3 regions of the Caproiciproducens sp. CPB-2 genome follow, and region 1 is predicted to be linked to each of the others. Evidence: predicted binding sites of a transcription regulator. Region 1 holds the regulator's gene; each other region holds the start of a gene.
What was found. Region 1 encodes Rex, which represses fermentation and respiration genes when NADH is low (regulators of the CRP and FNR family bind a similar motif). Its sites were predicted from a motif close to ATTGTTAANNNNTTAACAAT; they were not measured.
Positions count from the first base shown of each region.

Region 1 (6,107 bases):
TTAATTTTATTTAGAATTTGTTTAACAGCGTTTCCAGTCGATTTAGCCACAAGGGTGTGTTCCTCCCCCGCCGAAGGCGGGGGAGGAACGTGTTTTGTCTCGCAAACCGAAATGAAATTGCTGTAGGGATTGCTTTGCCGGCTGCTTGACTGGCAATAAAAAGAGAACCGCCGGAAACCAAACGGTTCCCAACGGTTCTTTGTGCTGTTATCCGGTTATCTGGCGCCGCCGCCACCGCCGCCGCCAAAGCCGCCGCCGCCTCCTCCGAAGCCGCCGCCGCCAAAACCACCGCCGCCGAAGCCCCCCGAGCCTCCGGATTGGGGCGGGTGCGCAAGGCGCGTAGCGGAAGTGCTGATGTTGCTGATCGTGTTTCCCAGCGAGGCGCCGAAATCGCTGCCGATGTGGCTGAACCCGCCCATGCCGATGGAACGGCCGAACATGTAGTACATGTAGCTGCCTCCGTAATTCGTGTAGAGGTAGCCGTCGTCATTCAGCTGCGGATAGACCATTCTGAGCTGATCGCAGACCTTTTTGGAAATGCCCATCATGGTTGCGTAAACAAGGTATTCCTCCCAAAGCGTAAGCTCCGGAACGCCGTATTCCTTCATGCGCGAAAATTCGAGCATGTATTTTTTCAGTCCCTGCCATACGGCGTAATCGTATTCTCCCTTTTTGCTCAGCCTTGTTTTTCCGCTCGAAGCAATGATCAGCAGGACTCCAAAAACGATGAATCCCACGGGAATGTAGACCAGCCAGCCGCCTGAAAGCAGAAGGATCGCGATGGCTCCCACAATACCGAGAATTCCCAGAACGGAGCTGACCGTCAGAAAAGCGGGCCGGCGCTCATAATACCCGCGCGAGGCGATTTCCCTCTTTGTCTGCGACAGAAAGAGTTCCATTTTGCTGTCGATCGATTTGTTGTGATCCTTGGCGTAATTTTCAAATTGCTTCATGGTAAACCGGCCGTCAAATGACGACGCCACGGCGGAAATCATATCATAAAACGTCTGCTCGCTTTGCGTAAGCGGCATCTGTTTTGTATTTTCCGCTATGCTTACCACAAAATCTTTTTTCTCGTTGGAGTCAAACCGGACGTACCCCTTGCGCGCCAGGCTCATCAGCGTAGCGCTGAAAACACGCCCTTCTTCTTTGCTGGTGACCCCGCCGCTGTAATAATAGAACAGGTTTGCCGCTCCGCCGGGGGAACTGTCCTCTGGTATCTCGCGGGTGTATTCGGGAGCGTCCACCTGATACGGTCTGGCTTTTTTTTTCAGCCATATCAGAATGAAGATTCCGGCTATCACCAGAACAACTCCGCCCACGGCATCCACTACGCCGACCGTGTAATTCAGCTTCTGCTGGTTCTCCCAGTCCTGCGCCCATTTATTCTCTTCCTTTTCAATATCGCTCAGCACGTTGACCGTACTGATCCTTGTCGAATCCGGGAACAGGGAAACGGGCATGCAGACGCGCGTTTCCACCAGCGTCTCCGGCGGAACCTGGCTTGCGGTAAAGGAAATCCGGGCAGGGGAATCGATGGTTAACTGACTCTGCGCCGTACAGTGCAGCCATCCCTTCACTTCCTTATCCTTCGCGCCGGACGGAATCAAGATGGTGCCGTACAGCTGGGTGATCGGAATACTGAAGTTCTTTCCGATAAAGGCGTTGTACAGGACGGAAGTATCTCCGTATACACTGACAAGGTTCCTGATAGTGTACGATACCTTGAAGTTTCGTACGCCGCTGTCGATCGCCGGCAAAAACCAGCCGATTTCGATGTCCTTCGCCGTGTTGTAAATATAACAGACGTTATCCTCAGAAAAATAGCCGCTTGTCGGATTGATATCGTCACGGAAGCTGTACTGAACGTTTTCATCCATGTCGTACACGGATAAATTTTCGATTCCTACGCTCTGGCTTCCGTTAACCGGGAAGGTTTTATACAGGTTGCTGTAGGGCTTGCCGCGGTCTTCCAGATTGATGCGCCAGGTTTCCGTCACCTGCATATCGCCGTTACTGTTCAGCTGAGAAACGATATCCAGATTTTCCAAAGTCTGCTTTGCGCCGTGCTTGTAACCGCCGGCGCCGATGATAAAAAGAATCAATAGGATAGCGGCGACGGCCGCAGCCATCCCGCCAAAAAGCTTTTTGGCCAATCTGTATGCTCCCTTCGTTCGCCGAAAATCAGAATTTCACCTGTGGTACGGCTTTATCGGCTTCCTCGATCTCAAAGTATTTTTTCTGTCCGAAATGGAACAGGGAAGCAATGATATTGGACGGGAAATGCATGACGTACTCGTTGTATTTCATTGCGGTGTCGTTATAAAACTGACGGGCGAAAGCAATTTTGCTTTCAATGTCCTTCAGCTGACCCTGCAGGTCCAGAAAATTCTGGTTTGCCTTCAGGTCCGGGTATTGCTCCGCCGTGGCAAACAGGTTTACCATCGCGCGGGACAGCTTGGCGTTGTTCTCCATCGCCTCTTCGGGCGTTTTGGAGCTCATGGCCGCGCTGCGCCATTTTGTGACCTCTTCCAGGGTCGATTTTTCATGGGAAGCGTATCCCTTGACGGTTTCCACCAGGTTGGGGATGAGGTCAAAGCGTTTTTTCAGCTGAACGTCCACCTGTGCCCATCCGTTGTCCACTCTTACGGAGAAAGAGACAAGCTTGTTGTACATGCCTGTGACCCAGAAAACAAGAATCAGGATAACTGCGGCAATAATGCCAAAGGTGATCCAATCCATGATGCGTACCTCCTAATCATCTCTGCGGTTTTTGAATATCAAGACATCGCTTAAATTGCTATGAAATGATCATAACATATTTTACATAAAAAGAAAAGCGGGGGAAAACAATCCTTATTGTACCCCGAAAACAGATTTTATTTGCCATGCAAAAAGGGGAAAGGATTTTCATATCCTTTCCCCCTGAACAGTTTATTTCCGGCTTGGGTTTGAAATTCGGTAGCAAAGCGTCATCAGGCTGTCGTTCAGATGAACGTTCTCAACAATCGTATCTTCATACTTCATTGTAATATCATAATGGCTGAAGTTCCAGTAATTGCGCACACCCAGATTGTAAAGGCGTTCAATCATGGTATGAACGCCGTCGCGGGGGATGCAGAGCACAGCCATGGTCGGCTGGTCCTTCTGGCAAAAATCTTCCAGCTCCACCGTGTCGCGTACAATCTGACCGTTGATTCTGGTCCCGGTTTTACTGGGGGAGCTGTCAAAAATACCGATCAGTCTGAACCCTTCGTCATCAAACGACATGTGAGAGGCGATTGCTCTTCCCAAATTTCCGGCTCCGATCAGAATCGCCTTATACTCATTGGAAAGGCCCAGAATATTCCCGATTTCATCACAGAGCTGGTCGACAATATAGCCGTAACCCTGCTGGCCGAACCCGCCGAAGCAGTTCAGGTCCTGACGGATCTGCGAGGCGGTCAGCCCCAGCTTCACGGACAGCTCGGTGGAAGAGATCCTGGTGACCCCTTTTTGTTTCAGATGGGTTAAAAAACGATAGTAGCGGGGCAATCTTCTGATTACCGACATTGAAATATTTTCGCGTCTTGGCATACGCTTTCCCTCCGTAATAGTCCGGTTTATAGAAGCCGAACCAGACTTTTATTGACTTCCCTTAAAAAGGTTTCGGTGTCAACTGTGGTTTTGCCTGGCAGCGTGGAAAGAGCGGCAAGATCGCCGGTCATAATGCCGCTTTCAACTGTCTGAATAGACGCTTTTTCCAGTTTGTCCGCAAAATCCGTCAACGCGGGAAGGTGATCGAGCTCTCCGCGTTTTTTCAGCGCGCCGGTCCAGGCAAACAGGGTAGCCATGGAATTGGTGGACGTCTTTTCGCCCTTCAGATGTTTGTAGTAATGGCGCTGTACGGTGCCGTGGGCCGCCTCGTATTCATAGATTCCTTCGGGCGAAACGAGAACGCTCGTCATCATGGCAAGGCTGCCGAAGGCGGTTGCGACCATATCGCTCATGACGTCGCCGTCGTAATTTTTGCAGGCCCAGATGTATCCGCCTTCTGAACGGACCACACGGGCTACCGCGTCGTCAATTAAGGTGTAAAAATAGGTAATACCGGCTTTTTCAAATTTTTCTTTGTAATCAGATTCGTAAATTTCCTGAAAAATATCCTTGAAACGATGATCGTATTTTTTTGAAATCGTGTCCTTGGTCGAAAACCACACATCCTGTCCGACGTCGAGCGCGTAGCTGAAACAGGACCGGGCAAAGCTTTCAATGCTTTTGTCAATGTTGTGCTGGCCCTGAATAATGCCGGATGTCTCGAAATCATGGATCAGCGCGCGCTCTTCGGTGCCGTCCGCTTTTGTAACGACAAGCTCGGCTTTTGCGCCGGCGGGGACGGTCATTTCCGTGTTGCGGTAGACGTCGCCGTAGGCGTGGCGCGCAATGGTGATCGGCTTTTTCCAGGTGGTGATAAAGGGCGTAATGCCCTTCACAAGGATAGGGGAACGAAAAACGGTGCCATCCAGAATTGCACGGATGGTGCCGTTCGGGGATTTCCACATTTCTTTCAATCCATACTCGCGCACTCTGTCCGCGTTCGCGGTAATCGTTGCGCATTTTACGGCAACGCCGTATTTCTTTGTGGCATAAGCGGAATCAAACGTGACCTTATCGTCGGTTGCGTCGCGGTTTTCCAGCCCAAGATCGTAATATTCCGTCTTCAGGTCGATATAGGGGATCAGCAGGATATCTTTAATCATCTTCCAGATGATTCTGGTCATTTCGTCGCCGTCCATTTCCACCAGCGGCGTCGCCATTTGAATCTTATTCATTCGTAGCCCTCCTGTTTTCTGTAAGCGTTCTGCAAGTCCGTTGTATTTTTGTATCAGCTGTTCTGTTCTTTGATGTAGCTCAGCAGGCCGCCTGCAAGAACGATCTTTCTCTGACGGTCGCTCAGAATGGCGTCTGCTTCGAAGGAGGTGCCTTTTGTCAGGTTTTTTACAAGAACGGTTCCGCCGTTTTCGATGGTGGCGCGGATATCCGGCAGCTCCAGTTCGTCCATCTGGTCGATTCCGTCGTAATCCTTCTCGTTTTTAAATACGAGCGGAAGGATTCCTCCGTTCGCCAGATTGGCGCAGTGGATACGCGCAAAGCTTTTTGCGATCACCGCTTTGATTCCAAGATACAGCGGGACCAGAACGGCGTGCTCACGGGAAGAGCCCTGTCCGTAATTGGAGCCGCCCACAATGATGCCCTTGCCGTATTGGCGGCAGCGCTCCGGGAATTCCTTGTCACAGACGGCGAAACAGAAGTTGGAAAGGTAGGGAATGTTGGAACGGTACGGAAGAATCTTCGCCCCCGCCGGCATAATGTGGTCGGTTGTGATGTTGTCGCCGACCTTCAGCAGGGCTTTTGCGGCGATGTCCCCGGGGAGGGCGGTGGTGGTGGGGACTTCCTTGATGTTCGGCCCGCGCAGGACTTCCACGTTTTCCGCTTCCTTCTCACTGGCGGGGGGGATGATCATATTGTCGTTGATCAGGAATTTTTCGGGCTGCCCGATGGGAGCTTCCTCGCCCAGCGTCCGGGGATCGGTCAGAACGCCGTTGATGGCGGAAGCCGCGGCGGTTTCCGGGCTGACAAGGTAAATTTTGGCGTCCGCCGTGCCGGAACGTCCCTCAAAGTTGCGGTTGAAGGTCCTCAGCGAAATGCCGCCGGAATTCGGGGATTGTCCCATCCCGATGCAGGGGCCGCAGGCGCATTCCAGAATCCGTGCGCCGGCGGAAATCAGGTCGGCAAGCGCGCCGTTCTGTGCAAGCATATTGTAAACCTGTTTGGAGCCGGGGGCAATCGAAAGGCTCACGTCGGGGTGAACCGTCTTTCCTTTTAATATGGAGGCGATCCGCATCATGTCGCGGTAAGAGGAATTGGTACAGGATCCGATACAGACCTGATCCACTTTGATGGGGCCGATCTCGTCCACGGTTTTTACCGCGTCCGGGCTGTGGGGACAGGCCGCCATCGGTTTCAGCTCGGACAGGTTGATCCCGATGGTTTCATCGTACTTCGCGTCGGCGTCCGGCTTTAGCTCCACCCAGTCCTTTTCGCGGCCCTGTGCTTTCAAAAACGTA
Region 1 covers NZ_CP142860.1:2,092,305-2,098,411, reverse strand. The annotation lists gene VXK30_RS10445 (DUF2207 domain-containing protein) at 216-2,156, opposite strand; gene VXK30_RS10440 (LemA family protein) at 2,185-2,742, opposite strand; gene VXK30_RS10435 (redox-sensing transcriptional repressor Rex) at 2,935-3,576, opposite strand; gene VXK30_RS10430 (NADP-dependent isocitrate dehydrogenase) at 3,603-4,811, opposite strand; gene VXK30_RS10425 (aconitate hydratase) at 4,865-6,107, opposite strand, start outside.

Region 2 (6,107 bases), 370 kb from region 1:
TTTTGCTGCCGTTCAGCACATAGTGGTCACCCTCCAGGACAGCTTTCGTCTGTTGCATGGATGCATCAGTACCCGCGTTCGGCTCTGTCAGAGCGAAAGCGCCTAATTTGTCACCCTTTGCGAGCGGAACAAAATACTTTTCAATCTGCTCGGGAGTACCGAATTTTAAAATCGGGGAAGCGCCCAGGGAAGTATGTCCGGACACAACCACGCTGGTCGTGCCGCAAACCTTCGCAATCTCTTCAACGAACATGATATAAGCAAGCGTATCGCAGCCCTGGCCGCCGTATTCCTTCGGGAATGGAATTCCCAAAAAACCATATTTGTGCAGTTTTTCTACTGTTTCTACAGGAAAGCGCTCTTCTTCATCCAGTTCCTGGGCAAGAGGCTTTATTTCATTTTCAGCAAATTCTTTGTACAGCGTACGGAGCATCTCATGCTCCTTGCTAAGTACGAAATCCATACTCGTTCCTCCAAAATCTATAATTTGCAGCAATCAGCAATCTTTATTTTGTATAATCGTAAAAACCCTTACCGGTTTTTCTGCCCAGCAATCCGCCGCGGACCATTTTTCTGAGTAAGGGGTGAGGACGGTATTTGCTGTCGCCCGTTTCGGACTGAAGCACTTCCATAACAGCAAGAACGACATCCAGACCGATCAGATCGCCCAGAGCCAGGGGGCCCATCGGATGATTGGCGCCCAGCTTCATTGCCGTATCGATATCTTCAGCGGAAGCGGTGCCGTCAGCATAGATTCCAACCGCTTCATTGATCATAGGAACAAGGATTCTGTTGACAACGAAACCGGCAGCTTCCTTGACCTGTACAGGAGTTTTACCGATTTCAACGGAGATAGCCTTGATTTTTTCGACCGTCTCGTCCGGAGTCGTGATGCCGGCGATTACTTCGACCAGCTTCATAACCGGAGCGGGGTTAAAGAAATGCATGCCCACGACCGCTCTGTCAAGCCCGTTGGAAATTTCGGTAATGGAGAGAGAAGACGTATTGGTGGCAAAAATCGCATCGGGCTTGCAGATGCCCTGCAGCGCCTTGAACAGTTCCTTCTTCAGATCCATTCTTTCAAGAGCGGCTTCAACAACCAAGTCACAGTCGGCGACAATTTCTCTTGTCCCGGTTGTGATTTTTGCGAGGACTTCGTCCGCTTTTGCCTGATCCATCTTTCCTTTGGCAACAAGCTTCTCAAAGCCTTTGGCGATTTTCTTTTTTCCGCCGGCGGCAAACTCTTCGTTAATATCGCAAAGCTTAACCGTATATCCGTCGGTCTGAGCAAACGCCTGAGCAATTCCGGAACCCATGGTGCCCGCGCCAATAATACCAACTTTCATTTTAATTCCTCCTGATTCAATATAATTTATTAAAAAATTATCTATTTACGAACGGATCCGGTTTACGCTTCTCACAGAAAGCCTTCATGGCGTTTTTCTGGTCTTCTGTTTCAAAGCAGGTGCCGAACTGAGCGGCCTCGATGGCAATTCCGGAATCGATGTCGACCTGGATGCCGTCATTGACCGCTTTTTTAGTGGCACGGACAGCGATCGGAGCGTTGCCCGCGATTCTGCCGGCAAGCTTCAGGCATTCCTCCATCAGCTGATCCGCCGGATAAACCGCATTGACAAGGCCCAGCCTCAGCGCTTCCTCCGCCTTGACCTTACCGCAGGTGTAGAGCATTTCCTTGGCTTTGCCGATGCCGATGGTACGGGCAAGCCTCTGGGTCCCGCCAAATCCGGCGGTAATGCCGAGGCCCGCTTCGGGCTGTGCAAACACCGCGTTTTCAGCGGCGATACGGATGTCGCAGCTTAAAGAAAGCTCGCAGCCGCCGCCAAGAGCAAACCCGTTTACCGCGGCGATCACCGGGATCGGGAAGGTTTCGATTTTTCTGAAAACAGCGTTGCCCTTTGCGCTGAAGGCCTCCCCCTCCGCCCGTGTTTTGCTGCTCATTTCGGCGATATCCGCGCCGGCGACAAAGGACTTCTGTCCGGCGCCGGTAATGATCAGGCATCTGGTAGTATCAATGGAAACACCGTCCAGCACAGCCTCGAGATCGGTCAGGACCTCGCTGTTCAGGGCATTCAGCGCCTTTTCACGGTCAATGGTAATAATCCCGATAAAATCCTTTTGCTCGTATTTTACGTAACTCATAATTCAATAACCTTCTTTCTGCAGTTTATCAATTATTCGTCATCGCCCATTTTTACGATTGTGGAAACGCCCATGCCGCCGCCTACGCAGAGTGTGGCAAGGCCGTACTTGGATTTTCTGCGCTGCATTTCATACAGAAGGGTAACAAGGATTCTGCATCCGGAACATCCGACCGGGTGGCCCAGCGCGATAGCGCCGCCGTTTACGTTGACCTTGGACTGGTCGAATTTCAGATCGTGCGCAACGGCAAGAGTCTGGGCGGCGAAAGCTTCGTTTGCTTCAATCAGGTCCATATCGTCCACTGTCATGCCTGTCTTCTCCATGACCTTGCGGGTGCTGTAGATCGGGCCGAGACCCATGACGGAAGGATCAACACCGGCGGAAGCACCGGCAATCCAGGTTGCCATCGGTTTTACGCCGAGTTCTTTTGCTTTTTCTTCGCTCATCAGAACGATGGCGGCAGCGCCGTCGTTGATGCCGGAAGCGTTTGCGGCGGTAACGGTGCCGTCTTTCTTAAATGCCGGTTTCAGCTTGGAAATACCTTCCGCTGTAACGCCTGCACGGGGGCCTTCGTCCTTCGTAAACAGAACGGTTTCTTTTTTTACTTTAATCGGAACGGGAACGATTTCTTCGTCAAATTTGCCTTCCGCCTGTGCCTTTTCGCACTTCTGCTGGCTGAATGCGGAAAACTCGTCCTGCATTTCACGGGTGATTCCGTACTGCTCCGCAACATTTTCAGCGGTGATGCCCATGTGGTAGTGGTTGAAGGTATCTTCCAGACCATCGTGGATCATGGAATCGAGCAGCTCGCCGTTGTTCATGCGATAGCCGAAACGGGCATTTTTCAGGAGATACGGAGCGCCGGACATGCTTTCCATACCGCCGGCTACGATGATGTCAGCTTCGCCGGATTCAATCAGCGCGGCGGCAACGTTGACGGTTTTCAGAGCGGAACCACAGAGATTGTTGAGGGTGAACGCCGGAACGGTTACCGGAATGCCTGCGTAAACAGCGGACTGACGGGCGACGTTCTGGCCAAGACCGGCCTGATACACACAGCCCATAATGACTTCGTCAACCTGCTCCGGTGCTACGTTTGCACGCTTCAAAGCTTCCTTAATGACGATGGTACCGAGGGTTGGGGTCGGGACGTTGGAAAGTGCGCCGCCCATCTTGCCGATGGCCGTACGGCACGCGCCTGCTAAAACAACTTTTCTTGACATAAAAATTTTCCTCCATTCATGTTTTTGCAATTCGTCCAATTGCGAAGCATCATGTTCTTCAATTTGCAATATTTTACTGAACGCGGGTATGTGTTAAATATATCACAATATCCTTCGATTTGCAATACAATTAAAATGAATATCTCAAAAAGTGTTACAAAATTATCAAAAATTGTCACATAAATAAAAGCGGCGCATGTAAAAAACCAGTAAAATTCTATAAGAAAGCAAAAAAAACCGGCTCTGTGAGCCGGAATTCTTTTAAAATTATGAAGGATGATGTCAAGATCGCTGCATATTTACAAAAATCCACATCCAATCTTTGCTCCTTATCAGCATAAAAAAGCTTTGATTCACCGAGCAAAACCAAGAAAATCTTTCGTAAAAGCCTCCACTTCCGACTTTGGCGTAGCCCAGGAAGTAACCAGACGAATCGCTGAAACGGATGCATCGATCTTTGCCCAAAATTCAAAGCCGTACTTTTCCCTGAGCTTTTCGATCAAAGAATCCGGAAGAATCGGGAAAATCTGATTGGTCGGAGACGGAGACAAAAATGGAAATCCCGCTCGGGCAATCTCTTCCCGAAGGAAGGCCGCCATTTCGTTTGCGTGCTTTGCCAGATCAAAGTATAAATTATCCCGGAACAGTTCTTCAAACTGGACGCCCAGGACCATCCCTTTGGCGGCAATGGCTCCCCTCTGCTTCTGCATATAGCGGAAATCTTCTTTCAGATCCGGGTTGCAGATCACAAGCGCTTCTCCCAGTAAAACGCCGTTTTTGGTGCCCCCGATATAAAACGCGTCCGTAAGGTCGGCCAGATCCCGCAGGGTCAGGTCATTTTCGCTGCAGGTGAGCGCCGAGGCCAGCCGTGCGCCGTCCAGATACAAATAAAGCTGATTGGCCCTGCAGAATTCGCTTAACGCGGAAAGGGAAGCCTTGGTGTAAATCGTTCCGATTTCGGTTGAATCGGATATATAGATTAGCTTCGGGCGGACCATATGCTCATCCGTATGTCCGTCCAGTACCTCCTGAACCATTTCAGGAGTGAGCGTTCCATCCTCTGTATGTACCGTCAATACTTTATGTCCCGTAGCCTCTATGGCCCCGGTTTCATGCACATTGATATGCCCTGTTTCGGCGGCCACGGCGGCCTGATAAGGACGTAAAAACGCTGAAATCGCCGTCAGATTCGTCTGGGTCCCGCCTTCCAGAAAATGCACCGCAACATCGCCGCGTCCAATGCGCTGCCGGATCAGTTCAGCCGCGTGCAGGCTGTGGCGGTCATTTCCGTATACGGCGTTCTGCTCCCGGCTTGCTTTCGCGAGCGCCTCCAAAATTCTCGGGTGGGCTCCTTCACTGTAGTCATTATGAAAACTGTACATTTTTACTCCTCCGCCATCAATGATGGTTTTCTATAAAACATTTGATTTCCTGCTGTAATCCCCGAACGGTGCCCTGTACAAGCTCTTTGGAGCCTCCGCCCCTTCCGTTGAAAGCCTGATTCAGTTCCTTTCCAAACGCACGGACATCTTTCTTTTCGCTGCCCACTGCATACTGATATCCGGCAGCGTCATCCCCCGAAAGGACGGCGGCAACGCCGGAACAGCGGCCGCACAGCAGCAGGCAAAAGGTACGAAGATCCGCGGGTGCAAGATCCGGCTCAAACAAACAGATATTTTCCGTCCCTTCCGACACCTGATCGCATCTGGAAGCAAAAATCTGATTTTTCAGGGAAGTCAACTGCTGCTTCAAAGCGTTGGTTTCTTCCAGCAGATGCTCCACCGCTTCTTTTATTTTATCCGGCTTCGCGGACAGAAGCACCGAAACGGCACCGACGCTGTCTGTTTTTTCATTGTAATCATCCACCGCTTTTTTACCGCATAAGAGGCCGATACGCGTGCCTCCTTTATAACGCTGGGCGGATATCAGCTTAATGATCCCGATCTCCCCGGTCTTTGAGACATGTGTACCGCAGCAGGCACAGACGTCGTATCCGGGGATTGTAACGATGCGCACTTCCCCGGTCAGTTCTTTTTTGCTCCGGTAGGAAAGCGCCGAAAGCGCCTGCGCGTCGGGATAAGATGTTTCAATGGAAATGTTCCGGTAAATCGCTTCGTTCGCCAGGGCTTCAACCAGCGAAAGATCATCCTGGCTGAGCTCTCCGTTAAAATCGACGGTTACCACTTTGGACCCCATGTGAAAACCGACGTTGTCGAGACCGAAAAGGCGGTTTACAATTCCCGAAACGATGTGTTCCCCCGAATGCTGCTGCATCAGCGTAAAACGGTGCGGCCAGTTGATTCCGCCTGTTACTGCAGAGCCCATGGGAAGCGGCCTGTCCGTCGTATGAACGATCCAGCCATCCTGCTCGTGCACATCCAGAACATTGACCGTGTCCAGTACCCCGATATCCGCGGGCTGTCCCCCGCCCTCCGGATAAAACAGCGTTCTGTCCAGCACAACGCCGTAATGCTCTCCCTGCTTTTCACAGCGGAGAACCTTTGCACGGAAGGTTCTGAAATACATATTTTTATAATATAATTTTTCCGTTCCCTGATTCATTCCATTTCCAGCTTTCCTAAAAACTTCACAGTCATCCATCCCCGCCGGTTTCCGCGCAGCCGGCGGACCGGCAGGACATAAAACCGGCGTATCATGACCCTTTGCGGTTATTATAGCACAGAATCGAAAAAGGGCCAACAGCTTATGCTGAGGCCCTGACAA
Region 2 covers NZ_CP142860.1:1,720,255-1,726,361, reverse strand. The annotation lists gene VXK30_RS08580 (acyl-CoA dehydrogenase) at 1-463, opposite strand, end outside; gene VXK30_RS08575 (3-hydroxyacyl-CoA dehydrogenase NAD-binding domain-containing protein) at 507-1,346, opposite strand; gene VXK30_RS08570 (enoyl-CoA hydratase-related protein) at 1,384-2,160, opposite strand; gene VXK30_RS08565 (acetyl-CoA C-acetyltransferase) at 2,193-3,383, opposite strand; gene VXK30_RS08560 (threonine aldolase family protein) at 3,737-4,765, opposite strand; gene VXK30_RS08555 (alanyl-tRNA editing protein) at 4,782-5,945, opposite strand.
Region 2: the regulator Rex is predicted to act here: its motif matches at 3,473-3,492, upstream of VXK30_RS08565 (acetyl-CoA C-acetyltransferase).

Region 3 (6,107 bases), 1.7 Mb from region 1:
CCCGATGCTGTCGCAGAGAATCAGGCTTTCGCCGGACTGCATACGCAGGGACCGCGAAATGTGGCGGGCGTCCTCCCCGGCGATCACCACCTGCTCCTCCGGAACATAGTTGATAAAAAATCTGGGCATAATCCACCTCAGGTTTCAATAATAAAATACAAACTTCCTGCGGCTATTATACCACAGGAAACCGCAGGAATAAAGAAAAAAGGCCCCGCACGGTACCGTGCGGGGCCCCTATGAAAAATAGGATGAACAAATCAGGAAATAACCGCCAGAATCGCGAAGTTCAGAACGAACAGGCCGGTGGCAACCCAGAGAATCGGGTGAATCTCTTTGGCCTTGCCGCGGAAAATTTTGATGAGGCAGTAGAAAATGAAGCCTGCCGCGATCCCGTAGGAAATGCTGTAGCAGAACGCCATGAAGATACCGGCGAAGAAAGCGGGAATCGCCTCTTCCAGGCTGGTCCACTCAATCTCCTTGAAGGCGCTGAGCATCATAATACCGACGACGATCAGGGCGGGCGCCGTAGCGGCGGAAGGAACCGCGCTGATCAGCGGGGCGAAAAACGCGCTGATGATAAACATGGCCGCGGTCACGACGCTGGTCAGACCGGTACGGCCGCCCGCGCCGATGCCCGCCGCGCTTTCCACATAGGTTGTGGTGTTGGAGGTACCGAAGATCGCGCCGATGGAGGTCGCCGTCGCGTCCGCAAACAGGGCCTTGTCCATCTTGGACTTAAAGCCGTTGCCGGTTTCCAGCGCCAGCTGATCCTCTGCGGTGAAGATGCCGGTCTTGCGGCCGGTGCCGATAAAGGTACCGATGGTGTCGAAGGTATCGGAAAGGCTGAAAGCGAAAATGGTCATCAATACGAGCGGGATTTTCGCCGGGTCTGCAAAGAGCGAAACCAGGCCGGGGTCACCGAAAGCGGCGCCGAAGGTTTCCGGCAGCTGGGAGCAGGCTTCCCCAAAGCCCATGCTCTGGCCGACGGTGGTGATCCCCATCGGGATACCGATAATCGTGGTTGCCGCGATGCTGATCAAAATAGCTCCCTTGACGTTTTTGACCAGAAGAACGACGGTCAGCGCAAGTCCGAACAGTGCGAGCAGCACGACGGGTGCGTTCAGCTTTACAATAGCCGGGACCGCGGCGCTGGAGGCGATGACCGTTTTGCTGTCCAGAAGGACATAAGTACCCGGGTCGGAGGTAAACTGGATCAGGCCCGCGTTTTTAATGCCGATGTAGGCGATGAAAATGCCGATACCACCGCCGATGGCATTCTGAAGGCTTTCCGGAATGGATTTGATGATGAGCTTGCGGATTTTGGTTACCGTAATGAAAATGTTGACAAGGCCGCAGATGAAAACCATTGCGAGCGCTTCCTGCCATTTGAACTGTAAGCCGAAGCATACGGTAAACACAAAGAAGGCGTTAAGCCCCATGCCCGGAGCCTGCGCGTACGGAACATTTGCGAACAGGCCCATAATAAGAGTGCCGATTACGGAAGCAATGATGGTCGCAAGGAATACGGCGCCCCACTTCATGCCTGTCTGGGACAGCATGGTCGGGTTCACGACGATGATGTACGCCATTGCGAAGAAAGTGGTCAGACCTGCTCCGACTTCTGTACGGACATTCGTATGATTGCCCTTTAAATTAAAGAAGTCTCCCTTCGGATGGTATGCTGTTTCTGAACTGCCTGCCATAATTTTTCCTCCTGATAAATAAAAGTGCCCGACAAAGCGTTGCCGGGTAATCAACATGATTTATTTATAGTATAGAGCTTCCGGCAGGATATGACAATGTGATATTTACACAAACTTTTTGAATTAGAAACAATTTATTCATACTTTTTGAGACAATTTCGTCTGCAAAATGCAAAAAAATGGGCTTCTGTGCCAAATTTATAGTGCTCTATCCCAAAAGATGCATGAAACCGCTTTCGAGTTGCAAAAGGCATAAAACAAGCGGCGGCTTCCCAACAAAGCCGCCGCCGAAAATCAATAGAATTATTTCAGGTTGTTCTTCAGGATATCGAGCTGACTCCTCAGCTCCTTCGGAAGCTTATCGCCGAACTTCTTGTAGAATTCCTCAATGCCCTCGGCCTCTTTGACCCACTGATCGTTCCTGACCTCAAGAATGCTCTTCAGGGTGTCTACGCTGAAGTCAAGTCCTTCCAGGTTGATATCCTCCGCCTTCGGAACAAAGCCGATCGGGGTCTTAACGGCGTCGGCCTTTCCGTCGCAGCGGTTGATGATCCACTCCAGCACGCGCAGGTTGTCGCCGAAGCCCGGCCAAATGAAGTGGCCTTCCTCGTCGAGGCGGAACCAGTTGACGTTGAAAATCTTCGGAGCCTTATCGCCGAGCTTTTCGCCCATTTCGATCCAGTGCTTGAAGTAGTCGCCCATATGGTAACCGCAGAAGGGCAGCATCGCCATCGGGTCGCGGCGGACTACGCCGACTGCGCCGGTCGCGGCGGCGGTTGTTTCAGAGGCCATGATGGAGCCGACGAACACGCCGTTGTTCCAGTCGCGGGACTGATAGACCAGCGGAGTGGTCTGTGCGCGGCGGCCGCCGAAGATGATGGCGGAAATCGGAACGCCCGCGCCCTTGTCAAACTCGGGGCTGACGCAGGGGCAGTTCTTTGCGGGAGCGGTGAAGCGGCTGTTCGGATGAGCGCCCTTCTGGTCGGAAGTGGTGCCGTCCCAGGGCTCGCCTTTCCAGTTGACCGCGTTCTTCGGGGGATTCTTGTCAAGGCCTTCCCACCAGACGGTGTTGTCGTCAAGATTCTGGACGACATTGGTGAAGATGGTGCCGGACTGTGTGGAAGCAAGCGCGTTCGGGTTTGACTTTGCGTTTGTGCCGGGAGCGACGCCGAAGAATCCGTTTTCAGGATTGATCGCGTACAGCCTGCCGTCCGGGCCCTGACGCATCCAGGCGATATCGTCGCCGACCGTCCAAACCTTGTAGCCCTTCCTGCGGTAGCCTTCCGGCGGAATCAGCATCGCCAGGTTGGTCTTGCCGCAGGCGGACGGGAACGCGGCGGCGACGTATTTGATTTCGCCCTTCGGGTTTTCAATGCCGAGAATCAGCATATGCTCCGCCATCCAGCCCTCTGTCTTTCCAAGGTAGGAAGCGATGCGCAGCGCAAAGCACTTTTTGCCCAGCAGAACGTTTCCGCCGTAGCCGGAGTTGACGGAGATAATGGTATTGTCCTCCGGAAAGTGGCAGATGTATCTCTTCTCCGCGTCGATGTCGCACTTGCAGTGCAGGCCCTTTACCCAGTCGGCGCTGTCGCCCAGCGTATCCCAGACCTTCTGGCCCACACGGGTCATAATCGCCATATTTAATACAACATAAATGGAATCTGTGAGCTCTACGCCAATTTTTGCGAGCGGCGAGCCGATCGGACCCATGGAATAGGGGATCACATACATGGTGCGGCCCCTGTAGCTGCCCCTGGCAATGTCGTAAAGCATTTTATAGGCTTCCTGAGGGTCTTTCCAGTGGTTGGTCGGGCCCGCGTCCTCTTCTTTGCGGGAGCAGATAAAGGTCCTGTCCTCAACGCGGGCAACGTCGTTTACCGCGGTGCGGTGCAGGTAGCAGCCAGGGAGTTTTTCCTGATTCAGCTTGATGAGTTCCCCCGAAGCACAGGCTTGGGCGCGCAATGCCTCAAGCTGAGCCTCTGACCCGTCAATCCAGACTAATTTATCCGGACCGACAAGCGCTTTCATTTCCTCAATCCAGTTCAAAACAGACTTGTTGCTTGTCATAACTCATTTCTCCTTCCGGTCCAATGACCTTCCAAAATTGATGATATTGGTTCTCATTATAATACATTAAGGCGTTTTAATCAATCTTGAAATATTGAATTCGTTAAAAATTTACCATAGTAAAATGCACAAAGCTTTTGCTCCACTTTTGGAGGATTTTCATCAGCTTCCTTCAATCGGCATCGCCGCGTGGGCATTCAGGTCCATTTTTGCGATGTTTCCTGCAAGAAACTCATAGTATCCCTGCGCGCCGACCATGGCGGCGTTGTCCCCGCAAAGCTTCAGCTCCGGCATATAGAATTTCCAGCCGCGGTCCCCGCATTCCTTCCGCAGGCGGCTGCGCAGAAGGGAATTGGCGGAAACGCCGCCCGCGATCACCAGTTTGGTGCTGCCGGTATCCTGCGCGGCCTTTACAAAATTTTTGACCAGACAGTCGACCACCGCCTTGCGGAACGAGGCCGCCAGGTCCTCCACCGGCAAAGCCTGTCCCTTCTGCCGCGCGTTGTGGATCAGGTTGATCACCGCCGTTTTCAGCCCGGAAAAGCTGTAATCGTACGGAGAGCCGTCCACCGTCGGGTGCGGCAGCGGAAAGGCTTTGGGGTTCCCGCCCTCGGCGCGCCTGTCCATCTCCACCCCGCCGGGGTAAGGCATCCCCATGGCCCGTGCGGCCTTATCAAAGGCTTCGCCGGCCGCGTCGTCGCGCGTGCGGCCCAGAACATGAAGGTCCGTGTAATCCTTCACCTCCACAATATGGCTGTGGCCGCCGGAGACGATCAGGCACAGAAACGGCGGCTTCAGCTCCGGTGAGGTGATGTAGTTCGCGGCGATGTGCGAGCGGAGGTGGTGCACCGGCACGATCGGCTTTCCGGAGGACAGGGCCAGCCCCTTCGCAAAATTCACGCCCACCAGCAGCGCGCCGATCAGTCCGGGCGCGTAGGTGACGGCGACGGCGTCGGCCTCGCCCAGCGTCATTCCCGCGTCGTCAAGGGCCTGCTGCGTAACGCCCACAATCGCCTCGCAGTGACGGCGCGACGCGATTTCCGGCACGACGCCGCCGTACAGCTTATGTTCCTCCACCTGTGAGGCAACCACCGAAGACAGAACTTTTCTTCCGTCCTCCACCACCGCGGCGGCGGTCTCGTCGCAGGAGCTTTCCAGTGCTAAAATCCGCATTCTCTATTTTCCCCTTATTCTTTAAAATAAAACCGTCCGGCCCGCTGTCCGACGGAAAACCGGAGCGTTCATCCTTTATTCTGAAAAAATCTCGTCATCAGCAGCGCGTCCTCTTTCGGTGACGTGTAAAAATCCTTCCTGACCCCGACCGGCTCAAAGCCGAGCCCGGCGTAAAGCGCGACGGCGGCATCGTTGCTCCGCCGCACCTCCAGCGTGATGAATTCCGCATGGTTCCTGACCGCGTCCTCTATTAAATACCGCACCAGCGCCCGCGCGATCCCCCTCCGGCGAAAGCCGGGGTGGACGCAGACCTTGTCGATATAGCATTCCCCGCAGACGCAGTGCATGCCCGCGCAGCCCACGGTTTCCCCCCCGCACTCCGCCGCGGCAAACCGGGCCGTATCGCTGGAGAGCTCCGCGCGGAGCCCTTCGCGCGTCCAGGGGTCCGAAAAGCAGAGGGCGTCGATCTTCTCCAGCGCGCCAAGGTGCTTCTCGCCCATCGGCACGATCCGCGCCCCGCTCACCCCGGCACCTGCCCCGGCTGCTCCGACTGCAGGTCAATCTGACGCACCGCGTGCCTTGCGACCTGTATCAGAATAAATAGCATCATGACCGCCAGCAGCTGCACGCTGAAAAAGTCCGTGTTGAACAGGTTGTGGCAGACGGCGTAGGTGGAGCTCAGCACCGTGACCACCGGCACATAGAGCATCTTCGGAAAATAAAACGCGAAGACGACCGACAGGATATCCGCCAGATAGAAATACCGCTCGTGCATATGCGGGAGGATGAACGGTAAAAACAGCGCGAAAAAGAGCGCCAGCGAAACAAACAATTCGTCCGTAAAAACAAACTTCCTCTTATACAGATAGAAAAGCGCGGCAATGGTCAGCGCGCCGGCCAGGATCACCGCGGCGGCGCTGATGTACTCCGGCGTGTCCTCCGGCAGCCAGGTGTACAGGTTCGGCAGGAACATGGCAATCATCTTATACTGCCCCGCCTGGGAAAAATACACCGTCAGAAGTTCCCGCATGCTGCGCCCCAGAAACATGGCGGGAAGGATGGCCAGCAGGTACACGAACGGAATCATCAGAAAAGTGCTGAGGCGCACCCTGCGCTTGATGAGCAGGAGCAGCAAAAACGGCGCCAGAAACACCGCCTGCA
Region 3 covers NZ_CP142860.1:314,467-320,573, reverse strand. The annotation lists gene VXK30_RS01510 (16S rRNA (uracil(1498)-N(3))-methyltransferase) at 1-129, opposite strand, end outside; gene VXK30_RS01505 (NCS2 family permease) at 261-1,706, opposite strand; gene VXK30_RS01500 (phosphoenolpyruvate carboxykinase (GTP)) at 2,010-3,773, opposite strand; gene tsaD (tRNA (adenosine(37)-N6)-threonylcarbamoyltransferase complex transferase subunit TsaD) at 3,936-4,946, opposite strand; gene rimI (ribosomal protein S18-alanine N-acetyltransferase) at 5,015-5,470, opposite strand; gene VXK30_RS01485 (hypothetical protein) at 5,467-6,107, opposite strand, start outside.
Region 3: the regulator Rex is predicted to act here: its motif matches at 3,873-3,892, upstream of VXK30_RS01500 (phosphoenolpyruvate carboxykinase (GTP)).